DNA from 2 places in the Arthrobacter sp. 001422645 genome. Region 2 is predicted to be linked to the other one. Evidence: riboswitches for the same ligand, from Rfam matches in the RefSeq annotation. Region 2 holds a riboswitch; the other holds the start of a gene.

Region 1 (9,204 bases), on a different contig from region 2:
CGTACAACGGCATCAACGTCATCGTGGCCCAAGCCGTGGTGCTGCCGGCCGCGGTTGCCAGCGCCGATGCCGCCGTCGCCAATGCCGTGGATGACCTTGAGTTCGACGGCGAGGGCCACGCGTGAGCTACGCCGGGGACCTCAACCCGCAGGAAGCCTGGGCCAAGCTGGAGGACGGCGCCATCCTGGTGGACGTCCGCACCGAAGGCGAATGGGCCCACATCGGCATCCCGGACACCGCAGCTGCCGGCACCAGGCCGAACGCTCCGCTCTTCATCCAGTGGAACCTTGCCGGCGGCCTCCCCAATGCGCGGTTCATCGAGCAGCTGAAACAGCAGACCCCCGACGGCGAAGGCACCGAGCTGGTTTTCCTGTGCCGTTCCGGCGCCCGGTCCATCGCCGCCGCGATCGCCGCGACGGACGCCGGCTTCACGTCCTACAACGTCCTGGAGGGCTTCGAGGGCGAGCCGGACCGCCACGGTGACCGCACTGTCAACGGCTGGAAGAACCGCGGCCTGCCCACCAACCCCGGAAGGCACTAAGTGACCTTCAACCCTGATGCCGCCGGCTGGAGCGCCGACACCCAGGCCGTCCGCGGCGGACTCGACCGCACCGGCTTCCAGGAAACGTCCGAGCCGGTCTTCCTGAACTCCGGCTTCGTCTACGAATCCGCAGCCGCCGCGGAGCGCGCCTTCACCGGCGAGGACGAGCGCTTCGTTTACTCCCGCTACGGCAACCCCTCGGTGGCCACGTTCCAGGAACGGCTCCGGCTGCTCGAAGGCACGGAGGCCTGCTTCGCCACCGCCTCGGGCATGTCCGCCGTCTTCACCGCCCTCGGCGCCCTCCTGGCCGCCGGCGACCGTGTTGTCGCGGCCCGCTCGCTGTTCGGCTCGTGCTTCGTGATCCTCAACGAGATCCTTCCCCGCTGGGGCGTGGAGACGGTGTTTGTGGACGGCCCGGACCTGGAGCAGTGGCGCTCTGCGCTGTCGGAACCCACGACGGCGGTGTTCTTCGAGTCGCCGTCGAACCCGATGCAGGAAATCGTGGACATCGCCGCCGTCAGCGAACTGGCGCACGCCGCCGGGGCAACGGTCGTCGTCGACAACGTCTTTGCCACCCCACTGCTGCAGCGCTGCGGGGAGCTCGGCGCGGACGTGGTGGTCTACTCCGGCACCAAGCACATCGACGGCCAAGGCCGTGTGCTCGGCGGCGCGATCCTGGGCACCAAGGAATTCATCGACGGCCCGGTCAAGCAGCTCATGCGCCACACCGGCCCGGCACTCTCAGCGTTCAACGCGTGGGTGCTGACCAAGGGCCTGGAGACGATGGCCCTGCGCGTCAACCATTCCTCCGCCTCCGCGCTGCGGCTGGCGGAATGGCTCGAGGAGCAGCCCGCGATCGGCTGGGTCAAGTACCCGCTGCTGCCGTCCCATCCGCAGTACGGACTGGCCGCACGGCAGATGAAGGCCGGCGGGACCGTGCTGACCTTCGAGCTCGCCCCGTCAGCCGGACGTTCGGCGAAGGAGGCCGCGTTCGCGCTGCTGGATGACCTGCGGATCATCGATATCTCCAACAACCTGGGCGATTCGAAGTCCCTCATCACCCATCCCGCCACCACAACACACCGCGCCATGGGGCCCGAGGGCCGCGCGGCGATCGGGCTCAGCGACGGTGTAGTGCGACTCTCCGTGGGACTCGAGGACATCGAGGACCTGATCCGCGACCTGGGCCAGGCGCTCAAGCAGGTCTAGCCCCGGCTGGCCCCGCCCAGCGACGAATCCTGGTCAGCCTCCACGGCCGCGCTTCCCTCCGTGGTCACCTCGACGGCGCGTTCGACGACGGCGGCCAACCCACCTGCGTGGAACGGCTCCCGCTGCAGCTGCGAACCCGTTCCTTCCGCCAGGATCCGGCTGACGCCCTCGCGGACCAGGTCCAGCTCGCCCTGCTCCGCCAGCACGGGGGCCACGAAGTCCACCAGGGCATGGACCACGTCGGCGGCCGGGGCCGGGGTAAAGGTGCCGAAGTCCAGCAGTTCCCCGCGCAGACCGCAGTTGCTGGCCTGCCAGGCGGCCATCCGCAGCAGCAGCGTCGGCACGGGGGCGGGATCGACGCCGTCGTTCCATTCGCGGGACGCCGACTCGACGAGCGCGCGGACCAGCACGGCGATCAGCGCCGCGTCCTCCGCCCGCAGGCAGACGTCGGCGACGCGGATCTCCACGGTGGGATGGTGCCGGGCCAGCCGGGCGTCGAAGTAGACCATCCCCTCGTCCATCAGGACGCCGCTTTCCACGAGCCGGGTCACCAGCCGCCGGTAGACGGGCAGGCTGCCAAAGATCATGGTGGGACCGGACCCGGGCCAGCGGTTCCAGGCCTGCGTCCGGTAGCTTTCAAATCCTGTCTCGGCACCGTTCCAGTACGGGGAGTTCGCGCTGAGGGCTATCAGCACGGCCAGCTTGTCCCGGATCCGGTCCATGACGGCCACGCCTTCCTCCGGGGACTCCACCAGGGTGTGGACGTGGAGGCCGCAGGTCAGCTGGTTCCGGACCGTGAGCCCGAAGCGCTGCTGCATGGTCATGTATCGCTTGTTCGGCGTCAGGTGTGTGGCGGCGCCCTGGGGAGAAGTGGCCAGGGCCGCGACGCGGCCGCCGTGTGCGCGGGCGGCGCGGTCCGCCCGCGCCCGGCCCTGCCTGAGCTGTCGGAGAAGTTCAGGGTAGTCCAGGCATGGCCGCGTCTGGGTTTCAATTTGCTCGAGCTTGAGCTCGTAACTGAAGTCGGCGCCGCCGTCGTGGACGGGTTGCTGCCCTGGGACAACAAGGGCAGCGTCCTGCTTCGGCGGCACCAGGCCGGGCAGCATGACGTCGGCGAGGGCAAGCAGCATCCCTGTTTCGGGATCCACTATGAGCAGTTCTTCTTCCACGCCGAAGGTGCGCATGACTCTATTGTGCGGCAGGATCCGCCGAAACGCCCGGGGTCATTTGGCCCGGGCGGGTGCGGACTGGCGCCTGGCTGTTATCCAGCGCACTCAGCGCATTCAGTCTTGGAAATACTCGATCTTCGCGCCGATGGTGTTGAGCCGCTCGGCCAGGTCCTCGTAGCCGCGCTCGATCACGTAAATATTGCGCAGTTCCGACACGCCCCGGGCGGCGAGCATCGCCAGCAGCAGGCAAGCGGCGGGGCGAAGGGCCGGCGGGCAGCCGACCTCGGCCGCACGCCATTTTGTGGGTCCGTTTACGTAGATCCGATGCGGGTCCAGCAGCTGCACCCGGGCGCCGAGTTTGTTCAGCTCGGTGAGATAGATCGCGCGGTTGTCGTAGACCCAGTCGTGGATCATGGTCTGGCCCTCGGCATTGGCGGCGATGACGGCGAAGAAGGGCAGATTGTCGATGTTCAGCCCGGGGAAGGGCATGGGGTGGATCTTGTCCTCCGGGGCGCGCAGCGCGGAGGGCTTGGTGGTGACGTCCACCAGCCGGGTGCGCCCGTTGCGGGCCAAGTACTCGCCGGACACTTCGAGCCGCTGGCCCATCTGTTCCAGCGTCGCAAGTTCGATCTCCATGAATTCGATCGGGACGCGGCGGATGGTGACTTCCGAGTCCGTGACGATCCCGGCGGTGATCAGGCTCATCGCCTCGATCGGGTCCTCGGACGGGAAGTACTCGATGTCGGCGTCGACCGCGGGGCGGCCGGTGATCTTCAGGGTGGTGGTTCCCACGCCCTGGATCTCGACGCCGAGCATCTGCAGGTAGAAGCAGAGGTCCTGCACCATGTAGTTGGGGCTGGCGTTGCGGATGATCGTGGTGCCGCTGCGGTGGGCGGCGGCCATGATGGCGTTTTCGGTGACGGTGTCGCCACGTTCGCTGAGCACGAAGGAGCGGTCGTGCCCGTCCGACGGCGGTGCCTTCACAGCGTAGTAGCCGGACTTCGCGTCGACGCTGAGGCCGAACTGGCGCAGCGCCTGCATGTGCGGCTGCACGGTGCGGGTGCCGAGGTCGCAGCCACCGGCGTAGGGCAGCCGGTACTCGCTGGATTCGTCCAGGAGCGGGCCCAGCAGCATGATGACGCTGCGGGTCCTGCGGGCGGCCTCGACATCCATCGAGTCCAGGTCCAGCACGGCGGGGCGGCGGATCTGCAGGTCGTTGGCGTTGAGCCAGGTGCACTCGACGCCGATGCTGGTCAGCACCTCGACGATCCTGTTGACTTCTTCGATCCGGGCGAGCCGCCGCAGGGTGGTGGTGCCGCGGTTGATCAGGCTGGCGCACAGCAGGGCGACGCCGGCGTTCTTGCTGCTGTTCACGTCGACGGCGCCGGAGAGGGTGCGGCCGCCCTCGACCCGGAGGTGCGTCATGGCGGGCCGTCCCACATTGACGATGCTCCGGCCGAAAATGGACTCCAGCCGCTGGATCATTTTCAGGCTCAGGTTCTGCTTGCCTTGTTCCATGCGGGCGATGGCGCTTTGGCTGGTTCCCAGCTCGGCAGCGAGCTGCCCCTGGGTCCAGCCTTTCTGGCCGCGGGCGTCGCGGAGCAGGGCGCCGACGTGTTCAGCAGTCTCTTGAGTCATCCCAAGAAAATATCACGCATGATTTATTAACCCCCCGCATTTCCGCCGGAATGCCGTTAATCTCACAGCCATACCCGCACCGTGCGATAACGATCGCTACTGCCGCGAGAGGAAGACCATGTTCCAGGTCCCCGCCGCCAGGGCAGCGGCGACCGCGGCACCGGCTATCAGCAGCCCGCCCAGGAACACCCACACGTCCAGGCCGCTGAAGACCGACTTCCGGGCCCACGTGCGGGCATCCCCGCCGAAGCCGCGAGCTTCCATGGTGACTGCCAGCCGGGAAGCGCGCCGTACGGCCTGCACCAGCAGCCCGAAGCTCTGCCCCAGGGTGGCCCGCAGCCGCTGCAGCGGGTTCCCGTGGGAACCCACGCCGCGGGCGCGCCGGGCCATGCCGATGGTCTGCCACTCCTCGGCCATCAGTCCCACCAGCCGCATCGCGGCCAGCGTCCCCAGGACAAAGCGGTGCGGAAGCTTCGCCTTCTGCGCGAGGGCGTCGGCCAAGTCCGTGGGATCCGTGCAGCTCATCAGCAGCACGGCCGGCAGCGCGATGGCCAGGCCGCGGAGCATAAAGCCGAGCCCGAGTTCCAGGGAACCCTCGCTGATGGACCAGATCCTGGCGTCGAACAGGATGGCCCCGCCGTCCGGGGCCAGGATCGTCGTGCTCCAGCCGCCCAGCGCCGCGGCCAGGATCAGTGGCCAGCCGCGCTGCCAGAGCAGTCTGACTGTCAGTCCGGCCAGCGGAAGAAGCGCCAGCTCGAAGGCGAGCGCCACGGAGGCGGACACCCAGTCGATGGACAACGCCAGCACCATCGTGATGAGCATAACGGCGGCGAATTTCGCCAGCGGGTTGGCGCGGGTCAGGACGGCAGTGTTGCCGCGGAGCGTCAGTTCCTGCCTCATGGTGCTTTGACCTTGCCACGTTCCGGGAGTTCCCGGCCCCGGTGTCCCGGGGCGCGGAGGCTCAGCTCGGTGCCGCCCAGGACCTCGCTGAATTCGGCGTCGTGCGTCACCGACACGACGGCGGTGCCGTCGTCGAGGAGTTCCGAGAGGAAGGAGGCAAGCTCTGCCCAGGTGTTGGCGTCCTGGCCGAACGTGGGTTCGTCCAGGACCAGCACCCGGGGATGGGCGGCGAGGACGGTGGCCACGGACAGCCGCCGCTTTTCCCCGCCGGAAAGGGTATAGGGATTGGCATCGACCAGCTCCGTCAGCCGGAGCCGCTCCAGCAGTTCGTCGACGCGATCCCCGCCGCGGCCCAGATGCCGGGGGCCGAACATCAGCTCGTCCAGCACGCGTCCGGTGACGAACTGGTGCTCGGGTTCCTGGAAGACGGTGCCGATCCTGGCGATCAGCTGCTGCGCCTTCCACCGGTACGGATCGATTCCGGCGCCCGCACTCAGTTCCAGGGTGGCGGACACCCTGCCGGAGACCGGCGCGAGCAGGCCGGCGAGGGTCAACGCGAAGGTGGACTTCCCCGAACCGTTGGGGCCCGTGATGGTCAGCGCCTCTCCGGCGCGGACCCGGGCCGTGATGCCGGCCTGGACGGGCTCCGGCGGCACGGGACGGAAGCCTCCGCGGAGACCGGCCCGCCGCGGCCGTTCCCGCGAGACGGCCAGACCCTCCGCGGCGAGCAGCAGCTGCCCGGCGGGGCCTGCAGCGGAAGCAGGGCCGGCGGACCGGGCGCCGCGCGCCCGGGTGGCCGGCACGTAGCCGGGCACCCAGACGCCGGCCGCGGTGAGCATGTCCCGTGCCTGCGCCAGGACCTGGTCCGGCGGCCCGTCGATCAGCACGGCGGAGTCCGTGGCGGATCCCGGCTGCAGCACCACGATCCGGTCCACAAGGTCTTTCCAGACCGCGACCCGGTGCTCCACCACCACCAGGGTGGCCCCGGTCTTCTCCAGGCAGCGGCCGACGGCGTCCCGGACCTCCAGGACGCCGGCGGGGTCCAGGTTGGCCGTGGGCTCGTCGAGCAGAATCAGCCCGGGCCGCATCGCGAGGATGCCGGCGAGGGCCAGCCGCTGCTTCTGGCCGCCGGAGAGCGCCGACGTCGGGTGGTCCAGCGGCAGCTGTCCCAGCCCGACGTCGTCGAGCGCTTCGGCCACGCGGGACCAGATCTCCGCCGGGGGAACGGACAGGTTTTCCGCGCCGAACGCGACGTCGTCGCCCAGGCGCGAGAGCACCACCTGGGTCTCCGGGTCCTGCTGCACCAGCCCGGAACGTCCGCGCCGGGACCGGGGCGGGGCGCCGTCGATCAGCAGGCTGCCGGTCTCGTCCGCGTCCTCGGCACTGCCGCCGGGAGCAAGGTCACCGCCGCCCGCGGAGCTGTCACCGAGCACCCCGGCCAGGGCGTGGAGGAGCGTGGACTTGCCGGCGCCCGAAGGTCCCAGCAGCAGCACACGCTCCCCGGGCCGGATGTCCAGGTCCAGTCCGCTCACGGCGGGCCGGGGCCGGCCGGCGTGCCGCCAGCCCCAGCCGCGTGCGGTGACCGCGGCCGGGCGGACGCTGCTGGCGGACGTGTTGAAGGCAGGCATCAGGAGAAGACGGGCTCCGAGGCCGCCTTGCGGGAGGCGAAGGAACTCAGCACGCCGGTCCTGGCCAGGCCCCGGGTGGCGAGCCAGGACAGCCCGCCGGCGATCACGGCGCCGGAGATCGCAGTGAAGATGATGTACGCCAGCTTGTCGCCGCCGGCGTAGGCGATGTTCCAGCCCCAGGGCATAAACGAATCGTTCAAGCCGCAGAACAGGCCCGCGCCGGCTCCGGCCAACAGGGATACGGGCAGGTTGAACTTCTTGTACAGGAACGCGGCGAAGACCAGTTCGGCGCCCAGGCCCTGCAGAATGCCGGAGATGAGCACCGTGGTGCCGTACTGCGAGCCCATGATCAGCTCGCCGGTGGCCGCTACGGCTTCGCAGAAGAGCGCGGCACCCGGCTTGCGGATGATGAGCATGCCCAGCACCGCCGGGATCATCCAGCCGCCGGCGTACAGCCCGGTGAGCGGCGGGTAGAGCGCATTGACGGGAGCGGAAATCAGGTTGGCGCCCTGGGACCAGGCCCAGAAGATCACGCCGCCGGCCACCGCGATCAACGCGGCCACCACAATGTCCACCACACGCCAGTTGTAGCTGCGTTGGGTGCGGGCCTGCCGGGCAGCAGATGCAGCAGATGTATCAGTCATGTCGTCCTCCTGAGGAACAGGAGGGGAGAGTGCCCGCCGGCCGCGGCTTCCGCCGCCGCTCCGGGCACTCTGAGAACTCGACTCCCTTGCGCCGGTACTAACCGGATCAGGTTCGAGGGTCTGCGGCTGTCCGCACTCTCAGCGCCCACCTGTGGTTCCCCCGGATTTCTCCGGTGATGCCCGACGGCGGCGCTCCCCTGTCGTATCTAAATGTCGCCCTTATGGGCGTGGCCCAGTTTACACCCGTGGGACCGTGATCTCCGGGGCCCGGCCGTCACAATCCGGCGGTGCCGGCGCCGGTGACCTCCGGAGGCCTTGCTTGGTAGAGTCGGCAACGCAGGGAAAACGCCGGAGGCCGCCGCGTGCCGGCCGCCCGGCGGCGGCCACTAACGGAAGCTGAATGACTTGACCACTTCACCGGCGTCTTCCCCGGACTTCGATCCGGACTCCCCCGAACCGCAGCCGCACGGATCCCTGGCGGCGCTGATCGGCCGCATCCTGGCCGAAATGGACGAGCTGCAGTTCCTGTCGTTCAGTAAGGACGACGCCCTGGATCTGGGGCTCCGCCTGGTTGAACTCGGCAGGCAGCGCTCCCACCCGATCGCCATCGACATCACCAAGGGTGAACAGGTGCTCTTCCACGCGGCGCTGGAGGGCGCCACACCGGACAATGAACGCTGGATCAGGGCCAAGCAGCGCACGGCCGTGCGGTACGAGGTCCCGTCCCTGCTGGTGGGACTCCGGGCCCGGGCCGCCGGACGGCGGATAGAGGACAACGCCTGGTTCGACGAGAAGGAGTTTGCCGCCCACGGCGGCGCCTTCCCCATCTACGTGCGCGGAACCGGGATGGTCGCCACCGTCACGGTGTCGGGGCTGCCGCAGAAAGCCGACCATGAGCTGGTGGTCGAGGCTCTGTCGGACATTCTCGGTGGTCCCGCGTCCCTGGCTGGACCGCCGGTCAAGGACCGCTAGGCTAGGGGAAGCCCTGTTTCCGCCCGCAAGGAGTCCGAAGAATGAACCTCTTCATCAAACTGTTCGGCGCCGGCATCAGCCTGCTTGCCGGCTACGTCGGCACCAAGCTCGTTGACACCATCTGGGAGAAGTCCACGGGCAGCAAGCCGCCCAAGGGCGACGACGAGGACGTTCCCACCACGCTGCACTCGGCCCTGACCTTCGCGCTGATCTCAGCGTCCGTCAGCGCCATCATCCAGGTCCTCGCGAACCGCGGCACCCAGCGCGCGATCACGCGTTACGCCAAAACCCAGGATTTGGTTTAGGCGCATCGTTTAAGGCGTTTGGTTTAGGCGCATCGTTTAAGGCGTTTGGTTTAGGCGCATCGTTTAGCTACTACCGCCCGTCGGTGGTGGCGCCGCCGTCGTCATCGCTGAATCCGCTTTTGCCCGCCGCTTGCTGCACCACGGCTTCCAGTTCGTCGGCGCTGAGCAGTTCCGGGTGCAGGTGCTTGGTGCGGTAACCGG
Region 2 (9,204 bases):
GAGCTGGCGGAGGCCTTCGTGGCTGGTGGCCGAGATCTCGAAGACCTTGTAGCCGCGGGATTCGAGCTCGGGGCGGACGAATTCGGCCATGTCCTTGCCGTCGGGCAGGTCCACCTTGTTGAGGGCGACCAGGCGGGGGCGGTGGTTCAGCGGAACCACTTCGCCGTCGGAACCCGCGTAGCTCATGTCCACCGCGTACTTTTCCAGTTCCGCTTCGATGACCGCGAGGTCGGAGAGCGGGTCCCGGTCAGATTCGAGGGTGCCGCAGTCCAGGACGTGGACGAGCGCGGCGCAGCGCTCAACGTGGCGCAGGAAGTGGTGGCCGAGGCCCTTGCCTTCGCTGGCGCCTTCGATGAGGCCCGGGACGTCGGCGATGGTGAAGCGCACCTCGCCCGCCTGGACCACACCCAGGTTCGGGATCAGGGTGGTGAAGGGGTAGTCGGCGATCTTGGGCCGCGCGGCGGACATGGCCGCAATCAGGCTGGATTTGCCGGCGGACGGGTAGCCCACCAGGGCGATGTCGGCGATGGATTTCAGTTCCAGGACAACGTCGCTGGATTCGCCTTCGATGCCGAGCAGCGCGAAGCCGGGGGCGCGGCGCTTCTGCGAGGACAGCGAGGCGTTGCCGAGTCCGCCGATGCCGCCGGCTGCGGCAACGTATTCTGCGCCTTCGCTCACGAGGTCCGCGAGGACTTCGCCGGACTTGGACTTGACCACGGTGCCAATCGGGACCGGAAGGATCAGGGTTTCGCCGTGTTTGCCGGCCCGCCAGTCGCCCATTCCGGGGCCGCCGTTGGTGGCGTGCCGGTGAGGGGCGTGGTGGTAGTCCAGCAGAGTGGTGGTCTGGGGGTCCACGCGCAGGATGACGTCGCCGCCGTTGCCGCCGTTGCCGCCGTCGGGGCCGCCCAGCGGCTTGAACTTCTCGCGGTGGACGGAGACACAACCGTGGCCGCCGGTACCGCCGGATACGTGCAGTACTACCCGGTCTACAAAGCTAGCCACGTGGATCTCCTCAGTGCTGTTCCTCGGGGTCCGAAGACGCCCAAGATGATTGTAATGCGGTTAAAACACCGGTGGAGCGGACCTAATGGCCCGCCCCACCGATTTAAGACTTGTTGTTACTCTGCAGCTGCAGCAGCCACAATGTTCACAACGCGACGACCACGGCGGGTGCCGAACTCGACAGCGCCGGGGGTCAGAGCGAACAGGGTGTCGTCGCCGCCACGGCCTACGCCGGCGCCCGGGTGGAAGTGGGTGCCACGCTGGCGGACGATGATCTCGCCTGCGGAAACTACCTGGCCGCCGAAGCGCTTGACGCCAAGGTACTGGGCGTTCGAGTCACGACCGTTGCGAGTGGAGCTCGCGCCTTTTTTATGTGCCATTTGGAAATGCCTGCCTTAAAATTCTGGGGAATCTGCTGAAAACCTGAACAGTAACGATTAGTTACTTGATACCGGTGATCTTGACCTTGGTCAATTCCTGACGGTGACCCTGGCGCTTCTTGTAGCCGGTCTTGTTCTTGAACTTCTGGATGACGATCTTGGGACCACGAAGGTCCTCAAGGATCTCAGCCGTAACCTTTACCTTGGCCAGGTCCGAAGCTGCAGACGTAACCTTGTCACCGTCTACCAGGAGCAGTGCGGGCAACTCAAAGGTGCTGCCGGCTCCACCGGGGACGCGGTTCAGGGTAACGAAGTCTCCAACGGAAACCTTCTCTTGGCGGCCGCCTGCGCGGACAATCGCGTACACCACTGGGGAACTCACTTCTCTCGACGTTTATTACTAGATTTGCGTGCGGAACCTGGGTCCAATGTGTTTGGTCCGGCTCACGCTGTGCCTCTACGCCGGTGGATTCCCCAAGGGAACCCATGAGCTATCCCGTGGACAATCGCACCCGAAATCGAGCGGAGAGTCCTCAAGGTCATAACCCAAGTGTTGGCGTAAGCACCGAAGGTCTAGACTACGCTAATTTTGCCTTCGGCCGCAAATGAGGCTGGTTCCGGAGTGAGGTACGTGATAGGCGCCACTCTGTATGGACAGAGCCTGCCGCAACGACTTCCGGAACCGTGCCCACCTATCGTACAGGCTCCTCCCGGTCACCACGGTCAGGCGTGCAGCCGCGGCGCGTCGAAGAATTCGACCTCGTAGCGGGCGGACTGCCGGAAAGCCAGAGCCATGGCGTGCCTCTCGCCCGCCGAGGCCGACCGCGCCGCGGCGTCGGTGTACGCGATGGCCTGCCGGGTGGCGGAGGCAAAGTCCTCGTCCGCGTAGGTGGCCAGCCACACGGCGTAGGGATGTGCCTCCGGTGCTCCCGCGGCGAGGAACTGGGCGTGCAGGGACTCCCCGACCTCGGCATAGAGCCAGAAGCACGGCAGCACGGCGGCTACCAGGACCCCGTAGCTGCCGGACACCGAGGCGGCCAGCAGGTGGTCCACATACGACTTGGTGACGGGTCCGGGCGTTACCTGGGCCGGGCGGGTACTCAGCCAGGTCCGGTGCAGCTCCGATTCCACTTCGAGGCAGTTCTGCGCGGAGCGGGCCCAGAAGAGCTGCTCCGCCTCAGTGGGTGAGATCGCGGCGGCGCGCGCCAGCACACGGGAATAGCCGTTGAGGTAAAGCGCGTCCTGGCCGAGGTAGTAGGCGAAGTCCTTCTCCGGAAGGGACCCGTCGGCCAGGGCCTTAATGAACTCCAGTCCGTAAATCGCCTCAAGGTCGGGGGCGGCCACTTCGCGGAGCGCGACGGCGAACTCACCCTCGGCCGGTTCCCTCACGATGGTGCCATGGTCCTGGGTGTGCCGCTGGACGTGGTGGAAGTGATGGACCGGTCCGTTCCCGGTTCCGACGTCGAGAGCCTCCGAGGCGCGCAGCGCCTCCCGCAGCCAGGGCTTGACCTCGCGGAGCGCGGCCTCCCAGTCCCCCGGCCCTGCCTGCAAAGTCTTACTCGCTTGCCCTGCACTCCCGGGTTGGGCAGTACTTCTCGCTTGAACGGTATTTCTGGCTTGCACGGTGGCGATCGCCGAGGACAGCGAACACCCGGTGCCGTGGCTGTTGCGGGTGTGTACCCGCTCCCCCGGCACCACGATGACGTCCTGCGCCAGGAGCCCAACGGTGTTGACCAGAGCATCGGGGCACCCGTCACCAGCGTTGGCGTCGGCGCCGCTGCCGCCGTTGCCGGCGTCGAGGTGGCCGCCCTTCACCAGGACCGTCGTGCCGGTCCTGGCGGCGAGCCGCTTGCCCTGGTCCAGCGCAGCGGCCCAGTCCGCGGCGGCAGATTCTCCGAGCAGGACCGCGAGTTCGGCGAGGTTGGGTGTGATCAGGTCCGCGAACGGCAGCAGCGCCTGAAGCGCCGCCTCATCCGCCTCCTGCAGCAGCCGGTCGCCGCTCGTCGCCACCATCACGGGATCCAGGACCACGACGCCGGGGCGGGTCTTCTCCAGCCAGCTGCGGACCGCGTCAATCACGGACGCGTCCCCCAGCATCCCGATTTTGACGGCGTCGATGGTGATGTCCTGGCTGAGGGCTTCCAGCTGGGCGGTCAGGAAGGCCGCCGGCGGGACGTGGACCGCGCTGACGCCGCGGGTGTTCTGGGCGGTCAGGGCGGTGATGGCCGCCATGCCGTAGCCGCCGTGTGCGGCGATGCTCTTGAGGTCGGCCTGGATCCCCGCGCCGCCGGAGGGGTCGGAGCCGGCGATGGCCAGCACCCGCGGGATCCGGGGCGCCGAAAGAGCAGGGACAGGCGGAAGAAACGATGAGGCGGTGGTCACGAGAGACATCCCTTCGCCGGTACTAGCCGGACAGGTTCAACGGGTCTGGATCTCAGCCGGCTCGATGCGCGGCACCCCGTGTCAGGGATCCAGCCTAGCCGCATGCCTTAACGAAGTCGCGGGCACGGCCCGAACCAGGCGTATTGCTACGCCGGCCGGACCGCACCCGCGGCCTTGCTGAAATGTTCCGGTGCTAGAGCCCGATTCCTAGAGCTCCGAGGCCGGAACGCCGACACCGAGGATGATCGGTTCACTGGCGGCCGGTTTGGCCGCCGGCGTCGTCGCTGCCGGGACCTTCGCCTCGTGCACCGAAACGGCTGCCGCCTGCGGGGATTCCTGGCGCTGTTCCACCGAGGTCTCGTTCGCTGCACCCTGGGCGCGGCTGGCGCTCCGGTTGCGGCGGCCGCGGCGGGCCCGGGACGTGCCTGCCCCGGCTTCCGCTTCAGTCTGCGAACCCGGCGCCTGGGCGGCGCGCCCCGGTCCGGTTCCGCCGGTGCGCGCCGGAGCGGCGGGCGCGGCCCGGCCTGCGGGTTCACGTGTTGCCGGTTCCCGTGTTGCCGGTGCCTTCGCTTCCTCGGTTTCACCCAGGTGGGCGAAGGCCTCGGTCAGCAGGTCCAGCGTCAATGCAGGCGAACTGGCCTCGTCCGCGTGCTCCACGAAGGGCAGGGCGACCTGCTCGCCGCCGAACGTCAGCACGGCGGCGGGGCGTCCGGCTGCTTCCTCGGATGCTGCCAGGTCCACAGCTGCCTCGACAGCGGCTTCGACGGCTGCCTCGCGGGCCCCGGCGTCGGCAGCGGTGCCCGCCTCGTCGTCGTGCAGGTGGGCGGCGTGCGCCGCTGCTGCGATGTTCGCCAACGCGGCCCGGGTTGCCTCGGCCTTGGCGTGGCGCTCAGCTTCCGTGGGTTCGGCGTGTGCAACTGCCGGGGCGGACTGCACGTCCGTGCCCTGGCCCCCCCGGCCGCGGCGGCGGCTCTTGCGTTCGGTCCGCGCGGCCGGCTGCTGCTCGGTCCGCGGGATGTGGTGCTCGGCGGCCACCACGTTGGCGCGGCGGTGTTCCACCGGCTCGTCATGGGTAACGATGCCGCGGCCAGCGCAGGTTTCGCACTGTTCACCGAAGACTTCCAGCAGACCGGTGCCCATGCGCTTGCGCGTCATCTGCACGAGGCCCAGCGAGGTCACCTCAGCCACCTGGTGTTTGGTCCGGTCCCGGCCGAGGCACTCCACCATGCGGCGCAGCACCAGGTCGCGGTTGGACTCGAGCACCATGTCGATGAAGTCGATGACGATAATGCCACCGATGTCGCGCAGGCGCAGCTGCCGGACGACTTCCTCGGCCGCTTCAAGGTTGTTCTTGGTGACGGTTTCCTCAAGGTTGCCGCCGCTGCCGGTGAACTTGCCGGTGTTGACGTCCACCACGGTCATGGCTTCGGTGCGGTCGATCACGAGGGAGCCGCCAGAGGGCAGGAAGACCTTGCGGTCCAGGGCCTTGTGGATCTGCTCGTCGATGCGCCAGGCCGCGAAGATGTCCGTGTCCTTGGTCCACTTCTCCAGCCGGCCCACGAGGTCGGGGGCCACGTAGGTGACGTAGGCCTCGATGGTGTCCCAGGCTTCCTCGCCGGAGACGATCAGCTTGGAGAAGTCCTCGTTGAAGACGTCACGGACCACCTTGATGGTCAGATCGGGTTCGCCGTAGAGCAGCTCGGGCGCGAGGATCTTCGTCGAGGTCGACTGACCCTCGATCCCTTCCCACTGGGCGCGGAGGCGGTTGATGTCATGCGTGAGTTCTTCCTCGGACGCACCCTCGGCGGCGGTGCGGACAATGACGCCCGCATCTTCCGGCAGGCGGTCCTTGAGGATCCGCTTGAGGCGGTTGCGTTCGACGTCGGGCAGCTTGCGGGAGATGCCGGTCATGGAACCGCCGGGAACGTAAACGAGGTAGCGGCCGGGCAGGGAGATCTGGCTGGTGAGCCGGGCGCCCTTGTGGCCCACCGGATCCTTGGTGACCTGGACCAGTACGGAGTCGCCGGACTTCAGCGCGTTTTCAATCCGGCGCTGCTTGCCCTCGAGGTTCACGGATTCCCAGTTGACTTCACCGGCGTAGAGCACGGCGTTGCGGCCGCGGCCGATGTCGACGAAGGCGGCTTCCATCGACGGCAGCACGTTCTGGACCTTGCCCAGGTACACGTTCCCGATCAGGGAATCCTGCTGGGTCTTCGACACGAAGTGCTCGGCCAGGACGCCGTCCTCGAGGACGCCGATCTGGATTCTGTCGTCGCGCTGGCGGACGATCATCTGGCGGTCCACGGATTCGCGCCGGGCCAGGAACTCGGCCTCGGTGATGACGGTGCGGCGGCGGCCGGTATCGCGGGACTCGCGGCGGCGCTGCTTCTTCGCCTCCAGCCGGGTGGAACCCTTGAGGGACGTGACGCGGTTGTTGACCGGGGCCTCGGCGGCCGCACGGGGCGCGCGGACCCGGGTCACGGTGTTGGGCGGATCGTTGTCTTCCCCGCCGGTCAGTTCAAGGTCCTGCTCGCCGCGGCGGCGACGGCGACGGCGACGCGAGGTCACGCCGTCTTCGAGCGTCCCCTCGGAGCCTTCTTCTGCCTCTTCTGCTTCGGCTTTGTCGCCTTCAGCCGAATCGGAATCGGAATCGGCACCGGACTCGCTGTCGGACCCACGGCTGCTGCGTCCGCGGCGTCCGCGGCTGCGCCGGCGACGGCGGCTTCCGGCGTCCTCGCCGTCGCCCTCCTCGGTCTCTTCTTCCTCAACCTCTGCGACGGCGGCGGCCGGCGCCGGGCGCACGACGGCGTTCAGGTCCGGCGCCTGGAAGATCATCGAGGTGACCGCTCCCGGCTCCAGGAACAGCGAGGCGGCGGCGGAGGGCGCTTCGGCAGGCGATTCTGTGGCTTCTGTTGCTACAGAGACACTGGTTTCGGCCGGTGCTTCCGGCGTCTGCGCGGCGGCTTCCGCTGCCGGGGCTTCGACAGCCGGAGCCTCAGCGACAGCGACATCAGGGACAGTGGTCTCCGCTACAGGGGCGGCGGCCTTGGCGCGGCTCGCGCGGCGGCGGACCGGCTTCTCAACGGGTGCTTCGGCGGCGGCTACTGCCGGCGCCTCAACGGCCGGCGCCTCGGCCGCGGTTTCCTCAGCGAAGGCCGGCAGGGGTTCGGCCGGCTCGGCGACCTTGCGGGCCCGGGTGCGGCGCGCAGGCGCCTTGGCCTCGGGAGCGGGAGCCTCTGCCGCGACAGCTGCATCCGGCGCGGCGACTGCAGCGTCCGGCGCGGCCTCCGCTGCGGCTTCCTTCTTCGGCAGGGCCTTGCGGCGGGTCCGGACCGGCCGCTTCGGCGGTGTGGCTACAGCAGCCTCTGCCGTTTCTACTGCTTCTTCGGCAACGAGAGAATCTCCGTTACCCGTGACAACCTGGTCATTATCCATATATGGCGATGCTCCTGCCCCTGACGTGCCGCCACATCCGGCACCCGTTGGGGCAAATATTTGTCAGCACCCGCAGGCATTGACAGAAGTCAATTGGATACCCTCAGGTTCGCACCGGCAGTGGGGTGCGGCAGCCCTGGAGGGCCGGCGGAATTGTTCTGAAACCCGTTGATCTACACGCCACAACCAGGTGCCGTCCAATGGCATTGCGGGACAGCCTGGATCAGAGGATCCGTAGCTCCCTGCTCATCATTGGCGGTCTTGGGAACAAAGTCGCCGGACCGGGACCCGGATGTGGATCGGGTTCCAGCCACGATCATTGTCTCACAGGAGCCGTCAAAGCAGGCGTAACCAAGGCATCCGGACCGCACTGTGGAAACGAATCCCCGGGGAAGGCAGGGGCCTTCCCCGGCTTCGTCCAGTCACCGGCGATAGAATCGGACCAGTTGCACCGACCCGAAGGACTTTCATGCCCAGCATCTCCAGCGCCACCGGCGAGGCAGCCGCGCAGCAGCAAGACACCAACCCGTCCGCTGCGGAACGGCCGTTGCCTCCGATGACCCGCGACCGGCCTTTCGCGTGGCTCCTGCTTATCACCGGCGTCGTCGGCTGGCTCGCCTCCGGAATTCTGGTGCTGGAGAAGCTTGAGGTCCTCAAGGATCCCGGCCACGTCACGGTCTGCGATGTAAATCCCTGGATCTCCTGCGGCCAGGTCATGCAGACACCGCAGAGTTCGGTGTTCGGATTCCCCAACATGTTCATCGGCATCGTGGCGTTCGCTGTCATCATCACCACTGCGATGGGGATGCTCGCGGGTGCCAGGTTCGCCCGCTGGTACTGGCTGGGACTGCAGGCCGGGGTGACACTGGGCTTCGCGTTTGTGGTGTGGCTTTGGTCCCAGGCGCTGTACTCCATCCACATCCTGTGCCCGTTCTGCATGGTGGTCTGGGCCGCGATGATTCCGCTGTTCGTCTGGGTCACGGTCCGCAATGTGAGCCACGGTGTGATCCGGCTGCCCGCGGGCCCTACGAGGGTCCTGGGTGACTCCGGCTGGATCATCACGGCGCTGCTCTATGTCGCCGTCATCGCCACCATCTTCTTCGCCTTCATCCAGGTTTTCATCGGGACGTCCGGCTACTGAGGAGATGGACCCCGGTTAACCGCCGCGAGGTGACAGTTAAGGCCCATGTTCACGTTGAACATGGGCCTTAACTGTCACCTCGGTGACTCTCACACGGCGGGGAACCGTTTAGTTCTGAAACCAGATCTTGATCTCGCGTTCCGCGGAATCTACGGAGTCCGAGCCGTGGACCAGGTTCTGCTGCACCTTCAGGCCCCAGTCGCGGCCGAAGTCGCCGCGGATGGTGCCGGGCGCCGCCGTCGTCGGGTCCGTGGTGCCGGCGAGGGAGCGGAAGCCCTCGATGACGCGGTGGCCCTCGAAGATCGCGGCGACAACCGGGCCGCTGAGCATGAACTCGACCAGCGGCTCGTAGAACGGCTTGCCCACGTGCTCCTCGTAGTGCTGCTCCAGCAGTTCGCGGCTCGCATCGACCTTCTTGAGCTCGGCCAGGGTGTAGCCCTTGGCTTCGATGCGGGCGATGATGCTGCCGGTCAGGTTGCGGGTGACGCCGTCGGGCTTGATCAGGACGAGGGTGCGCTCAATGCTCACAGCTGCTCCAATGTGTTTGGGGTGGGATTCGGAAATAAGTCTAGTTGCTCTGGTCTTCGGGGTGCGCGGCGTCCCAGGCGGCCTGCTCGCGTTCCCGCTGCGCGGCCTCCCGGTCGATCCGGATGCCGGTGCGGATCCCGTACCACCAGGCCACGGCGAAGAGGCCGCCCACCAGGAACATCGCCGGTTCCAGGAGGCCGGTCAGGATCAACACGATCTGCAGGATCCAGCCCAAAGCCACGCCCCACGGTTTGGAGAGCACCGCACACGTGAAGACGTAGACGAGCGCCAGTCCGATCCCGACCGAGAAGATCAGGACCGGCGGGAACTCGTCCC

The links. Region 2 has a riboswitch for thiamine pyrophosphate ahead of AC6EUH_RS14885 (bifunctional hydroxymethylpyrimidine kinase/phosphomethylpyrimidine kinase). Riboswitches for the same ligand answer to the same signal wherever they lie in the genome.
Region 1: another riboswitch for thiamine pyrophosphate. It lies ahead of AC6EUH_RS11990 (ECF transporter S component); the one in region 2 lies ahead of AC6EUH_RS14885 (bifunctional hydroxymethylpyrimidine kinase/phosphomethylpyrimidine kinase).

What each region holds. Positions count from the first base shown of each region.
Region 1 covers NZ_JCBANT010000010.1:98,810-108,013, forward strand. Annotated here, with positions in the region: gene AC6EUH_RS11955 (DUF1737 domain-containing protein) at 1-125, shown strand, start outside; gene AC6EUH_RS11960 (rhodanese-like domain-containing protein) at 122-541, shown strand; gene AC6EUH_RS11965 (O-succinylhomoserine sulfhydrylase) at 542-1,750, shown strand; gene AC6EUH_RS11970 (glutamate--cysteine ligase) at 1,747-2,931, opposite strand; gene AC6EUH_RS11975 (UDP-N-acetylglucosamine 1-carboxyvinyltransferase) at 3,031-4,554, opposite strand; gene AC6EUH_RS11980 (energy-coupling factor transporter transmembrane component T family protein) at 4,651-5,454, opposite strand; gene AC6EUH_RS11985 (ABC transporter ATP-binding protein) at 5,451-7,082, opposite strand; gene AC6EUH_RS11990 (ECF transporter S component) at 7,082-7,726, opposite strand; TPP riboswitch at 7,792-7,935, opposite strand; gene AC6EUH_RS11995 (heme-degrading domain-containing protein) at 8,132-8,698, shown strand; gene AC6EUH_RS12000 (DUF4235 domain-containing protein) at 8,740-9,003, shown strand; gene mnhG (monovalent cation/H(+) antiporter subunit G) at 9,074-9,204, opposite strand, start outside.
Region 2 covers NZ_JCBANT010000015.1:66,215-75,418, reverse strand. Annotated here, with positions in the region: gene obgE (GTPase ObgE) at 1-1,002, opposite strand, end outside; gene rpmA (50S ribosomal protein L27) at 1,119-1,382, opposite strand; gene rplU (50S ribosomal protein L21) at 1,444-1,752, opposite strand; gene AC6EUH_RS14885 (bifunctional hydroxymethylpyrimidine kinase/phosphomethylpyrimidine kinase) at 2,106-3,773, opposite strand; TPP riboswitch at 3,756-3,853, opposite strand; gene AC6EUH_RS14880 (Rne/Rng family ribonuclease) at 3,972-7,199, opposite strand; gene AC6EUH_RS14875 (vitamin K epoxide reductase family protein) at 7,669-8,340, shown strand; gene ndk (nucleoside-diphosphate kinase) at 8,449-8,868, opposite strand; gene AC6EUH_RS14865 (DUF4233 domain-containing protein) at 8,909-9,204, opposite strand, start outside.